2 regions of the Sporolactobacillus caesalpiniae genome follow, and region 1 is predicted to be linked to the other one. Evidence: riboswitches for the same ligand, from Rfam matches in the RefSeq annotation. Region 1 holds a riboswitch; the other holds the start of a gene.
What was found. A riboswitch is a leader RNA that binds a small molecule or an ion and turns the genes downstream of it on or off. The one in region 1 is predicted to bind S-adenosylmethionine.
Positions count from the first base shown of each region.

Region 1 (7,158 bases):
GCGTCACCTTTTGGAAATATGTCAATGCGACACCGGAGCTGCAGAACTATATCAAAAGCTATTATCGTAAGAAATTATCGGAGAATATTTTCCGTTCCCAGCGAATGATCATGAATGGAAAAAAAGGCGCGGTTTGCGCCTTTATTTACAGTCTGATTGATTTATTCGGGCGCAAAGTGCGTGAGGGGATTTTGATTGATTTCATGTTAACAAATGATGACATCGCCGGCTTCTGCGGTATCAGTGCGCGCAGCAGCGTCAATCGAATGCTTGGTGAGTTAAAACGTGACGGCGCGCTGATGGTCAAGAATCGAAAACTGATCATCACAGATATAAGTTATCTTTTGGATCACATTGCTAACTAAAATGAACGATACACATCCTATATGGAACAGAGGCTGTCTGTATAACAACTCTTATACTGCGCTCCGGTTGCTCGCTTTCCACGGCCGACCCGGAAATCTCCTCGCTTAATACCCATGAACTGCGGGGTCTCCCTTGATTCGCTGATCCCGTGTATGAGTCTCACACCTGTGCTCTTGATTCATAATTTATGTATGGTGTCTCAAAGTCAAAAACGGACTTTGGGGACACCCGCTTTCTTGCCCTTGAAACAACTCGATTTCCGATCCCTTCCTAATTCACTTACCAAAAAAACGCCTCAACTTATTCAGTTCAGGTTGTTCCGTACTCACCAATTGAATACTCAAACAAAGAAAATATTACAATTTTATGTCACTTACACTTTTTAAACCAAGTAATTCGATAAAATTTAATTGACATAGGATTAGTATGAATTATATCTAATGATCATCGTAACGAACTCCCGGAACGCGTCTGGGAATGTGTTGTAAGAACGTTTTACATCACCTTTATTAAAATTGAACACTAAAGGTCTTATCAAGAGTGGTGGAGGGACTGGCCCAATGAAACCCGACAACCAGCACACTGTGCATGGTGTCAATTCCTGCAGATTAAATTCTGGCAGATAAGAAGAGACAGCGAAAACAGCTGCTTTTCTGATTCTGTGAAAAGCGGCTGTTTCTATACGTTAAAAATTGAACGCCTAGGCTAGTTCGTTTATTTCATTACAGAGACGAGGGGGAGTATCCATGAATTTAAAAAAAGGAATGATTCTAGCTTTATCTTTTCTATTAATTATTTTGACGCTTTCGGGATGCGGAAGTGCGTCCGACAAAAAAAGCAGCAGTACTAAAGTCAATAAAAACACAGTCACAATCGGTGCAACGGATTCCTTGTCCACGATCAATCCGTTGCTCGTGGATCTAACTGAACTAGGGAAATATGCCATCGGGCTCAATTTTCTGCCATTAATTGAGCTTGACAGCAAACTGAATGTTGTCGGTCAGTTAGCGGACAGCGTGACAACAAAAGACAATCGGACCTTTACCGTCAAAATTAATAAAAAAGCAAAATGGTCGGACGGCAAAGCAATTACGGCAGATGACGTGATCTTCTCGGTGCTGAGATTAACCAATCCTAAGGTTGGAAATGTAAATATAGGCGGTTATGCCGTGCTAAAAGGATTTAACGATAGCGGAAACTCTCCGGATGGAGCAAAAAGCATTGCCGGCGTGAAAAAGATAGACAGCAAAACAGTAGTATTCGTTACAAAAGCCCCACTGTCGATCGCAACCTTTGACAATACAATTGGGCGCTATCTATTTACCATTCCAAAGCATGTATTACAAGATGTCAGCCCTGATCAATTGGGCAAATACAGCTGGTTCAATAAACCAACTGTCGTCAGTGGTCCCTACAGGCTAACAAAATATGATTCCAATCATTACATCTCCTATACTGCAAATGAAGACTACTGGAGAGGCGCTCCGAAAATCAAAAATCTGAACATAAAAATTGTGCCATCAAGCCAGTTGTACTCTGGACTTAAATCCGGTGAAATTGATTTTGTGCAACAAACATTAGGTGTATTCCCACAAGAAGATTATAAAAACGTTCAAAAATTAGGCAACGTAAAAACAGTACTGGAGCAGCCGCTCACCAATCAGCTCGTTTCAATAAATACTAAAACGATTTCCGATGTTCGTATTAGACGGGCAATTCAACTGGCGTCCAATCGTGAAGAAATAGTGAAGAGTTTGCTGCATGGAAATGGTGAGATCGTTGATGGATTCCTTTCGTCATACAGCCCGTATTTTGACTCATCGATCAAACCGGCCGCATTCAATTTGAAAAAGGCAAAAAAACTCGTTGAAGAAGCGCATTGGGACAAATCGAAGGAATTGACTTTTCTCGTCAATTCTGGTGACAGCACCTTTGTCCAAGCAGCCGATATTATCGCAGCAAATCTGAAGACAATTGGTATAAAAGTGAATGTACAGACTCAAGATCTGTCCAACCTTCTGACCAAAGCTTCAAAGCATCAATTCGATTTGTTCGCCGTTCAATATACGCTATCCCCAATCGATCCTTACCCGGATGTTGATTGGATCGTCAACAGTGATGGAGACTGGCCGCAGTATAAAAATAGTCAACTAGCAGCAAATCTTTCTAAGATTCAATCGGCGAAGAATACAGAAGAAACAAAAACGCTGTACAGCAACATTAATAAAATCGTTCAAAAAGATGTTCCTGTTTACTCAGCATATATTTTACGTTCGCTAGGCGCTTATAATAAGGATCTCAAAAATGCTCAACCGCATATCTACGGTTCCTTCAACACGATTGAAAAATGGGAATGGAAAAAATAAGCTTGTAAATAAAGGAATGAGTTTCAATGGATCATTTGCTTGAAATCAAACATCTGGAAACCACCTATACCGTTCATTCCGAAGAGCGGACTCTTGTTCACGATGTCAGTTTGCATGTAGATAAGGGCGAGACGTTGTGTCTGGTCGGCGAATCAGGGTCCGGTAAAAGTATCACCATGCTTTCTGTTTTAGGATTATTAAAAAACAACGGCAAGGTTACTTCCGGATCAATCAAATTTGAGAATCAGGAATTACAGCGTCTCACGGATCACAAGCTGGATAAGATCCGTGGAAATCAGATCAGCATGATTTTTCAAGATGCGTTGACAAGTCTCAATCCTGTATTCACTATCCGAACCCAAATAGAAGAAATCATTGATGCCCATCTTAAATGTTCCGGCAGAGAGAAAAAAGAACGAGTGATTGACCTACTGAACCAAGTAGGTCTTTCTGATTATGGATTGATCTTAAAAAAGTATCCTCACGAATTGTCTGGGGGACAAAGGCAACGCGTGCTTATAGCCATCGCACTGGCGTGCAATCCTAAGGTTCTGATCGCCGACGAACCGACAACGGCATTGGATGTTACCATTCAAGCTGGAATCATGAATCTTCTCGATCAATTAAAAAGAAAAAGAAATATGGCTCTGATCTTAATTACTCATGATATGGGCGTCGTGGCCCAGATGGCGGATCGAGTGGCAGTGATGTACGCAGGACAAATCATTGAAGAAGCAAAAGTGAACGACATTTTCCTGTACCCGAAACATCCCTATACAAAAGCGCTTCTTCAGTCGATTCCTGATGTCGCGCTTTCAAAATCAAAGATAATTGAACCAATAAAAGGTGTTGTACCAGAAACATATTACCAGATAAAAGGATGTCGTTTTGCTGATCGATGTTCGTTCAGACGACCGGCATGTGTGCAAAATGTCCAACCATTTAGAAAAATACAGGGATCGTATGTACGTTGCCACTATGCGGAAGAATTGCTGAATGGAGAACAATGATGGGTAACGATAGTGTATTGAAAATCATTAAACTCAATAAAATCTATAAGGTTCAGTCCGCCTCATTTTTTACGAAAGCTGTTGTCCATGCCGCGTGCGATGTATCCTTCGAGATCAATAAAGGAGAAATATTGGGACTTGTCGGCGAGTCAGGCAGCGGAAAGACAACCGTAGGCAAGCAAATTGTCGGATTGGAAAAGCCTACATCAGGGATTATCCAGTTTTACGGCAAAGATACGACGACGTTCACGCCTAAAGAAAAGAAAGCGAACCGAGTGAAGATACAGATGATTTTTCAAGATGCTTACTCTTCTTTAAATCCGAGGAAAAATGTCTTTACTATTCTAGCAAAACCTATCTTGGTGAACCATATCGTTCCAAAGCATGAAGTCGATGCATATATTGACCATCTACTTAACCTTGTCGGTCTTTCCAGAAATTCAAAAGATAAATACCCGCACGAATTTTCGGGAGGGCAGCGGCAGAGAATCGGCATCGCTCGCACTCTATCGCTTAAACCGGAGCTCTTAATCTGTGATGAACCCGTTTCAGCGCTTGATGTTTCCATTCAAGCCCAGATTTTAAATTTACTTAAAGATATAAGAGACGAACTAAATCTATCAATGCTTTTTATTGGTCACGGGCTCAGTGCCGTTAGCTACGTAAGTGATCGGATTGCCGTGATGAATAAAGGGCGAATTCTTGAAATTGCTGAATCCGCCGAACTGTTCAGTCATCCTGTTCATCCCTATACCAAAGTCTTAAAAGATGCGATTCCAATCGCGAGTCCTCTCGTTAAATCGATGAAATCGGAAGCAAACGCTCATGGGCTTTGGAACGCAGATGATGATTCACCACTCAAGCTTATTGATCGGCACACGAGTCATTATGTGAAATCCTCCATTCTGAAGGGAAAAGGACTATGAGAAAATATGTCATAAAAAAAATTCTATTTGCTCTTCCGATTCTCATGGGTATTACAGTCATTGACTTCCTGTTCATGAGCTATGCGGGTAATCCACTGGAAATGATCCATGGGCCTAAGATCTCTCAAGCCGCTGTGAATGCGAAGGCAATTGAATACGGATTAAACAAGCCTTTCTATGTCCAATATTTCGTGTGGCTCAATCAAGTGCTCCATGGAAATTTCGGCTATTCCTATAAAAGTTTTCAGCCTGTATCGGATTTAATCGCCAGCCATGTCGGACCCACACTGCTGATCATGGGCAGTGCTCTTTTCATTAGTATTGCGCTCTCGATTCCTATTGCCATTTACAGCGCAACACATCAATATTCACGGAAAGACTACACTATTGTCACAGCATCCTTTATTGGAACGAGCATCCCGAGCTTCTTTCTCGCTTTAGTCCTGATTTATCTTTTCACAGTCAAATTAGGTTTGCTCCCCTCCAGTGGGATGAGTGAGCTCGGCAGCACAACACGCATTGGTGATGTGCTTAGTCATATGCTTTTGCCTGTCAGTGTATTGGTTGTCGCAACAGTAGGAAGCAACGTTCGCTATATCCGTTCTGCCATGCTGGAAATCCTGCAAAAGGACTATCTACTGATGGCCAAGGCTAAAGGTCTTGGTCGATTTCTGGTCATTAATAAACATGCATTAAAAAATGCGCTGATCCCCATTATCACGGTGATTGGCATGCAAATTCCACTGTTGTTTGGCGGTACCGTGATTATTGAGCAGATTTTTTCTTGGCCTGGATTAGGTCTTTTAACCATGACAGCGGTACTAAATCATGATTATCCTGTCATTATGGCCGTCTGCCTGTTAACAGCTATAGTTGTGCTTATCACCAATTTATTAACCGATATTTTTTATGCAGCGGTGGATCCGACAATAACTTTCAAATAATCTATAAGAGGTAAAAATGGAAGCACTCATTCAAAAGAAATTTCAAAAACGCTTGCGTACACATGCTTTCTGGAAACATAAACTCGCCTATGTCAGTGTGATCGTAGTCATCATTTTTGCTTTGATTGCCCTTTTTGGTTTCATGATTACGCCTTATTCTCCCAATGACATTACAGGATCATTTTCTTCCCCTCCTTCAATGCAGCACTGGTTGGGAACCGACCAAATCGGGAGAGATGTTCTAAGCCGGCTAATTTATGGAATCAAAATTTCTCTGTTTGTCGGTGTATCTGTAACCATTATTTCTTCGATGATTGGTATTGTAATCGGCCTCGTGGCAGGCTTCTTTGGCGGAAAGCTTGACGCGGCGTTAATGGGACTGACAGATATGGTGATGTCGTTTCCTTATATTCTCTTAGTTCTTGTTGCCGCTGCAATCTTCAAGCCCGGTTTACTTTCGATTATTCTCATTCTCGGATTTGTCGACTGGCCAGGGATTGCACGACTTGTACGCAGCAGCGTTCTTTCACTTCGGGAAACCAATTTTATTAAAGCCGATCAGCTGGCGGGATTGCCTAAGACCTACATTCTTTTTTCAGAAATACTGCCTAATGCGATCGCACCAGTCTTAATCTATGCGACATCTGTAATGGCTTACTCCATTCTTGATGAAGCAGCGCTTAGTTTTCTTGGCATGGGTATTCAGCCGCCGACCGCCAGCTTGGGCAATATGCTAAATGGCGCAGAGAATTTAACCATCCTGACTGAAAAGCTATGGCTCTGGCTTCCACCAGGTATTGTGATCATCTTGCTCGTGCTCGCCATCAACTTCATCGGTGACGCACTCCGCGACAGCTTTGATCCAAATAATCATTATAAGTGAGGGGATCGCATGAAGACGCCACTATATTATCAGATGTCTGACTATGACTGCGGCACAGTAACTCTATTGAATACAATGAACTACCTCTTTCCACGAGAAGTGGTTCCGCCTGACGTGATCAAAGCTATTACCACCTATTCCCTTGATACATATAACCCAGATGGTGAAGTCGGCAAGAGCGGCACTTCGAAAGCGGCAATGAAGTTTATCGCCCAATGGCTGAATCACAACGGACCAATTAAAGGACTGCCCATCACAGGAAACTATTATGCAGGCGAGCGTGTTCATTTAGGCGAAGGCAGCGAAATCATTGCTGCGATTAAAAACGGCGGTGCTGCCATTCTCCGATTAAACTACGGCGGCGAACATTATGTACTAACAACAAAGGTGGACACGACAAACCATTATCTCTATTTATTTGATCCCTATTTGGATGAAGATCTGAAATATACCGACGGCATCGTTCTGCTGGGCGGCTTTCCCTATGACTATAACCGAAAAGTGCCGTTTCATTTTTTTGAAGAAGAAGATAGCCAGAAGGTATATGCACTTGGCAATAAAGAGCACAGAGAAGCGATTGTGTATTCTGTGCGTGACAAAAAGGATTGAGTTCTTGCTGTACAGGAATTCAATTTTTTTATTTTTCCATCCTTACCGAGAAAG
Region 1 covers NZ_JBEVCB010000004.1:334,704-341,861, forward strand. The annotation lists gene ABWW58_RS10050 (Crp/Fnr family transcriptional regulator) at 1-365, shown strand, start outside; SAM riboswitch class I at 895-995, shown strand; gene ABWW58_RS10055 (ABC transporter substrate-binding protein) at 1,113-2,732, shown strand; gene ABWW58_RS10060 (ABC transporter ATP-binding protein) at 2,759-3,742, shown strand; gene ABWW58_RS10065 (ATP-binding cassette domain-containing protein) at 3,742-4,668, shown strand; gene ABWW58_RS10070 (ABC transporter permease) at 4,665-5,612, shown strand; gene ABWW58_RS10075 (ABC transporter permease) at 5,629-6,495, shown strand; gene ABWW58_RS10080 (C39 family peptidase) at 6,505-7,104, shown strand.

Region 2 (7,158 bases), on a different contig from region 1:
GCGCGCAGCCTGCGTGCGCCTTCCTCTTTTTGCGCTTCCGTTGTTGTATCGCTGAATTTAAATAGTACAATGTGTTCAATCATTAGTAACCCTCTTTTCAACGTGTCTCTAAACTCGTCCGTTCCTATGATAGCATTTTTTCACCCGTACGTGCTTCTTTTAAAGATCTTCACATAGATGAATGAAGGATTACATACAAGACGATATCATTCCTAATGTATGCGGTTTATAATGAACGGTAGACGTGAGGTGTGCAGCAACCTGTACGAAAAAACTACAGATCGGCGATCACCTGCTAAATCAGTACAGCAGCCGAATTTGAGGTTAGATCGAACCCGTGGAAAGTTGAACCCAATCCCCGGGAAGTTCAACCGATGAGGAGAAAAGTTGAACCGAAGACCAAAAGTTCATCCTAACGAGTGAAAAGTTAAACCCAAGCCCTGGGAAGTTCAACTCAAAAGAGAAAAAGTTGAACGCTGATTCTTTTCTCTGAACGCTGATTTTTTTCTCTGAACGCTGATTCTTTTGCCTGAGCGCTGATTTTTTTCTTTGAACGCTGATTCTTTTGCTTGAACAATGCAAAATTGATGGTCTCTTTTACTCATGCATTTTTACTGTGCACTTCGTCTTTACCACGCAACAACTAGAAACCTTTCTAATTAATCTGTGGTTCATGAATCAGCAACTTATTTTTAGAAGGTGAAGTGATTTCATGTATTGGAAATTAAGAATTCCGCTGTTCCTCTTTGTCATAGGTATCGTATCCGGGTTGCACCAAAAATTCCCCGAATTATTTCTTGTTCATGCTAACTATTTCATTCGAAGCGCCGTATTCATCGGACTGATCGGCATCATCTTCACCATTCTAGAAAGAACGAGAATCAATGAAAAAAAGGTGCATTTTATTATCGGGATTCTGCTCATCTGTACCGGTTATGCGTTTGACCGCTTAATGATTTGAAGAAATCTGCATCGATCATTCGGAGCTCTCAATCATGTATTCAATACAGCAAAAAAGAAAACCATTCAAAGAACGGTTTTCTTTTTACGTTTAAAAAATTACTCTGGCATTGTTTTCCTGTCCTGCCAGTTCCTGTTCTTTCTCTTTAATGTACTTAAGCAATTCTACACTCATTGAATAATGGCCCATTGGCGTGATCAAATAGATACCTCTGAAATGCTCCATTGCAGTGTCAATTAGTTCACGACAAATGTCGAGACTGATGGAGCGTACTTCCTCTTTTCCTCGAGCCGCAGCCATCCTGGCGCGCACCTCATCTGGCAAACGAATGCCCGGCACTTCATTGTGCAGGAACTCGGCGTTGCGAGCTGAAGTCAGCGGCATAATGCCGATATAAATCGGTGCGGCGATAGTTCGCGCCGCTTCACTGATTTCGATAATTCGCTCCTTATCGAAAACAGGCTGCGAGATAAAGTAATCGGCACCGCATTCCACTTTGCGTTCCAAACGCTGTACGGCGCGGTCCAAGTTACGTACATTCGGATTGAAGGCCGCCGCCACCCGAAATTGGGTCGGCTGTTTTAGACTTTTACCTGAATACGAAATGCCGCGATTGAATTGCTTAACCAGTTTGATTAGTTCCATCGACGAGACATCATACACAGACGTCGCACCCGGAAAATCACCAATTTTTGTCGGATCTCCAGTGACAATCAGAAGGTCATGAAGACCGAGCACATGAAGACCGAGCAAATGCGACTGAAGACCAATCAGGTTCCGATCCCTGCACGTGAGATGCACAAGCGGGGGGATCTGAAAACGGTCTTTAATCAGCTTGCCGATCGCGGTATTGCTGATTCGCGGTGAGGCGAGCGAATTATCGGCCATCGTGATCGCGTCCGCACCCGCATCTTCAAGCGCTTTTACCCCTCTGAAGAAGCCGGCGGTATTTAAATGACGCGGCGTGTCGAACTCGACAAATACAGAACGCCCTTGTAACACTTTTTCATAGAGCGGAGATTCAGTACTCGCACCTGATTCGTTCACTTTAATTACTTCTGGTTGTACCGTAACCACTTTTGATTCCAACGGCTCCAGTTCCAAGATCCCTTGCTTGAACGCTTGAATCTGCACAGGCGTGGTACCGCAGCAGCCGCCAAGCAGCCGAACCCCTTCATTGCGAAAATCGACCGCGTATTTCTTGAAATACTCAGGCTCATTTTCATAATGCAGCTTGCCTTCGCGATAATCGGGAAGGCTGCTGTTCGGGTAGGCAGATAAAAACGCTTTTTTTGGCAAAGGAATATCGCGAAGCGCTTCGATCATATGAAATGGCCCCAGACGGCAATTGGTGCCCACAATATCGGCGCCCAGCGCTTCCAATTGAGTCAGCGCATCAGACAAGGACATACCGCTCAGTAACACCCCCGGTTCCTGCATCGATACGTGCGCGATGATTGGCAAATCGGTTATTTTGCGTGCGATCTGCAGCACCTCGCGCAGTTCATCGAAATCATAGTAGGTTTCGAGCAAAAGCCCATCGGCGCCTTCATTTAGTAAAGCATCCGCTTGTTCCCGGAATCCGGAACAGATCTCTTTAATCTCCACCGATTGTTTCTGAAATCCTCGTATACCGCCGATTGTCCCAAATACATACGTCTCAGCAGTCGCTGCTTGCTTTGCAAGCTGCACTGCCGCGCGATTAAAGCGTCCCACCTCATGTTCAAGGCCATAACGCGCAAGTTTAACTTGATTTGCGCCATATGTATTCGTCTGAATAACATCGGCACCCGCGTTGATATACGCTTCATGAACATGGCGAACTTCTTCAGCTTGAGAGACATTAAGTTCTTCAAAACAGCGATCAATACCATAGGAATAGAGCAGCGTTCCCATCGCTCCATCGCCAATTAAAATTCTCTTCTTCAGTTCTTCACGTATCGACTGACGCATTATTCCCCACTCCCCACTGTCTCCTGAGCCCGCACATAGACAAGTGCGTCGCTAAAGTCACGAATCAAATCGTCCGCATCCTCAAGTCCGACGGACAAACGCAAAAGCCCGCTGCCAATTCCCGCTTTTTCACGTTCGTCTTCATTTAATTCCGCGTGCGACATTTTCGGTGGATAAGAGAGAATGGATTCAACCGCACCAAGACTGACCGCGAACACCGGCAGCTTGACATGGTTGACAAATAACCGAGCACTCGCTTCATTTTCGAGCTCAAAAGAAAGGACTGCCCCACCCGAAGTCGCTTGCTCGGCATGAAGTTTCGCCCCAGGATGATCAGTCAAACCAGGATAGAACACATGGCGCACCTCAGACTGTGCCGCAAAAAATTCTGCGATTCGCCGCGCGGAATCCGCAGATTTACGAATGCGAACGTCAAGCGTTTTCAGTCCGCGGAGCAGCAGCCACGAGTCTTGGACACCTAGGACGGCACCAAGCGCATTTTGAAGAAAATATAATTTGTCGGCAATCTCTTCAGAACCTGCAACCGCAAGCCCTGCCACAACATCGCTATGTCCGGAAATAAACTTCGTCGCGCTGTGCAGAACGAGATCCGCACCGAGTTCAAGCGGCCTCTGAAAAACCGGTGTCATGAAGGTGTTATCAACGAAAGTCAAACATCGATGTGCTTTGGCAAGAGCCGCAACTGCCCGAATATCCGTCACAGCTAATGTCGGATTTGAAGGCGTCTCAACATAAATCACTTTCGTGTTCGGTCTGATCGCCTGTTCTACTTCATCAAGATTCGTCGTGTCGACAAAGGTGTGCTCGATACCGAAACGGCCGAGTACTTGAGTCAAGATGCGGAACGTGCCGCCGTAAACATTTTTCGGAACAACAGCGTGGTCGCCTGCTGATAAGAGTAAAAAGGCTGTGGAAATTGCCGCCATACCCGAAGCAAACGCAAATCCGCGCACGCCTCCTTCCAACGACGCAATCGCATCCTCAAGCGCATCTCGTGTCGGATTGCCGGAACGTGTATAGTCATATTTTCCGTAATGGTCGAAATCCTTCTGATGAAAAGTCGATGATAAATAAACCGGTACATTGGCTGCTCCCGTTTGCGGATCAACAGCCACCGTTTCTTTAATTAGCTTTGTAGAAAAATGAAACGATTCACTCATGTGCGCCTACTCCTATCTTTAGCGTTTGAAATGCTTGATTTAAGTCACTGATTAAGTCATCCGAATGTTCAATACCGCTCGAAAGTCGGAGCAGCGAATTGGACAGACCGTACTTCAAACGCAGTTGTTCCGGAATATCCGCATGTGTCTGCGTTGCCGGATACGTTATCAGACTTTCTACACCGCCAAGACTTTCCGCAAACGTGATCAGCCGCAATGCCTTAAGAAAGGGCTCGACATAGTCCTGCTTGGTTAATTCAAAGCTGACCATTCCGCCTTTTCCCGGATAGAGTACCTTGGTCACAAGTGGCTGTTCCTTGAGGTATGCGACAATCTTACGCGCGTTTTCCTGGTGTTGGCGGATACGCAGAGCAAGCGTTTTTAACCCACGAATAACCAGCCATGAATCAAACGGATCAAGGACTCCGCCGCATGAATTATGATAGAGTCGCAGTTTCTCTGTCACTTTTATCTGATTAGAGATCACAAGTCCCGCGAGCACATCATTATGACCGCTCAGATATTTCGTCGCACTGTGAACAACGATATCAGCGCCCTGTTCAATCGGCCGCTGCAAAATCGGTGTGTAAAACGTATTGTCGACAATAAGCAGCAGATCATTTTTCTTCGTAATCTTTGCGATTTCCGAAAGATCGACTTCACGCATCAGCGGATTGGTTGGTGTTTCAATGAAGATCGCCTTTGTCTCCGGACAGACGAGATCTGTCAATTCATCAAGGCTTTCTCCATCCCAATAGGAGAAAGAAAGATGATACTGCTTGCTGAGAATGTCAAAAAAACGAAAGGTTCCGCCGTATAGATCCCTTGAAGCAATGATATGATCACCCGTACTGAATAATGAGAAAATGAGTTGAATCGCACTCATTCCGGAGCTGCAGGCAAAGCCTTCCTGACCGCCTTCAACATCTGCGATTGCTTTTTCAAGAATCGAACGCGTCGGATTTCCCGTCCGAATGTAGTCATAGCCTTTTGAAATACCAATACCTTCATGCCTGTAAGCAGTAGATAGATAGATTGGCGCGTTAACCGCACCGAGCTCGTCAAAACCATTTCCAATCTGCGTTAACTTTGTTTCTGTCTTGTATGAAGTCATATAATCTTCCCCCTTCACTGATACTGATCGCCATGTATGATGGATATGCCATGCGGGCAATGAAAAAATGGTAACAAAAACTTTGTTTCGCCTAGATCTTGTCACAGACAAAAACGCCGTCGTGATAGTAACGAATGACCTAGTGAGGCTCGCCAAAGGACGAACATTCGCTTATTGCCGGATCACTCGCAGTAGAATTCACGTGAAAATTCTTACTTTATTATTTACGCAAAATGAAAAGCCTTCTTCGGGTAAGAAGAAGGCTTGATATACCGGGCTTCTTCTTATCCCCCAGACTGCACGCAGTCTGCTGGAATTAGCACCTTGTCGCATGATTTCTGCGACGGTTGCTGAAGCGTCATTGGGCCAGTCCCTCGGCTTCTCTTGATAAGAATCAAAATAATCTTGTTCAGTTGTTGATTAGTTTACACTAGAGTCCGTCTTTTTTCAAGGATTTATTCAGTTTGAAAAAGTTCGTCCACTCGTTTATTCAGCACATGCGCTAGGCGAAATGCAAGCTTCAAAGTCGGATCATATTTGTTATTTTGCTGTCTCTCACTGAGCGACAAGTTCAGATACTCAATCAGGTATGTTGCAGAAAAAAAGACCGAGCCGAACCACATGCGCCTTCTCCTTTTCGCGATATATCCAATGATTCCTGTGCATAAATCAGCATTTACATTCATCTAATCACCTTTTCACACATTTTTTTGGAATCCAAGCCAACAAAAAAAACTTCCACAATAGCATGGAAGCGTTCTTCTAGTCGAATTTTATTTTATTCCCATTTTTCGCTTATGAAAGCATCACGTCCAGATTCCTTCCGTTCAGCCTTGTAACGGTCAGGGTGCTTTTGGTAGAATTTCTGGTGCTCTTCTTCGGCAGGATAAAACGGAGCCTCAGGCAAAATCCGAGTGACGATTGGTTTGAGAAAGCGTCCGCTCGCAGCTAACTCTGCTTTAGACCGCTCCGCCGCCCTCTTTTGCACTTCATCATAGTAGAAAATCGCCGTCCGATAGTTGTCGCCGCGGTCAAAGAACTGGCCGCCGTCATCGGTCGGATCGACCTGGGTCCAGTACAATTCGAGAAGCTTTTCATAGGGAAACAATTCAGGATTGAAGAGAATTTGAATGGCTTCCATGTGGCCGGTCTTCCCAGTTTTCACTTGCTCATAGGACGGATTTTCAAGATTCCCGCCTGTATAACCCGAGACAACCTTCTCAATGCCCGGCAACGTGTCGAACGGCTTCACCATACACCAAAAACATCCTCCGGCAAAAGTCGCTGTTTCAAGTATTTGAGTCATCTGTCTTGTCTCCTTCGTGGACTTCTTTTTGGTCTTCCGGTTCATTTTTCAGCAGGGGCAGCCGTACGATAAATGTTGTCCCCTCGTCAACAGCGCTTGTTGCTTCAATTTTCCCGCGATGCTTTTGAACAATCCATTCGGCGATCGAAAGCCCTAGCCCTGTTCCTTTTTGACCGCTGCGCGCACTGTCTACCTGATAGAATCGATCAAAAATATGCAGGAGATCTTCGTCCGAAATGCCACATCCGCTGTCGGATACACTAAGCCGTGCATATTTGTTTTCCCGCGAACAATCCACTGTGATTGCTCCACCTTTTGGCGTAAATTTCATCGCATTGTCCAAAAGGATGACGAGCAATTGATGCACACGCTGTTCATCACCATTAATGTAAATGGGATCGTCCGCTCCGTCAAGCGTGAAGGATTTCTCTTCGAACTCGGCCATTTCCGCGAATGGCTCGGTTACTTTTTTCAATATCGCACTCAAGTCAAGCGGCGCAAGGTTTATCTCAAGCCGATTCGAATCGGAGCGCGCCAAGGTCAGCAAATTTCCGACAAGCTTGGACAGCCTTCGTGTCTCGTCAAGCATGACTGCGATATCCTCACCAACCTCCTGAACCTTTTGTCTCGGTTGCCGAAGCAG
Region 2 covers NZ_JBEVCB010000003.1:470,904-478,061, reverse strand. The annotation lists gene ABWW58_RS08240 (Dabb family protein) at 1-83, opposite strand, end outside; gene ABWW58_RS08235 (hypothetical protein) at 713-961, shown strand; gene ABWW58_RS08230 (bifunctional homocysteine S-methyltransferase/methylenetetrahydrofolate reductase) at 1,052-2,914, opposite strand; gene metC (cystathionine beta-lyase) at 2,914-4,095, opposite strand; gene ABWW58_RS08220 (methionine biosynthesis PLP-dependent protein) at 4,088-5,209, opposite strand; SAM riboswitch class I at 5,491-5,603, opposite strand; gene ABWW58_RS08215 (hypothetical protein) at 5,665-5,895, opposite strand; gene msrA (peptide-methionine (S)-S-oxide reductase MsrA) at 5,988-6,515, opposite strand; gene ABWW58_RS08205 (sensor histidine kinase) at 6,499-7,158, opposite strand, start outside.
Region 2: linked by a shared signal. The riboswitch ahead of ABWW58_RS08220 (methionine biosynthesis PLP-dependent protein) and the one ahead of ABWW58_RS10055 (ABC transporter substrate-binding protein) in region 1 are both predicted to bind S-adenosylmethionine.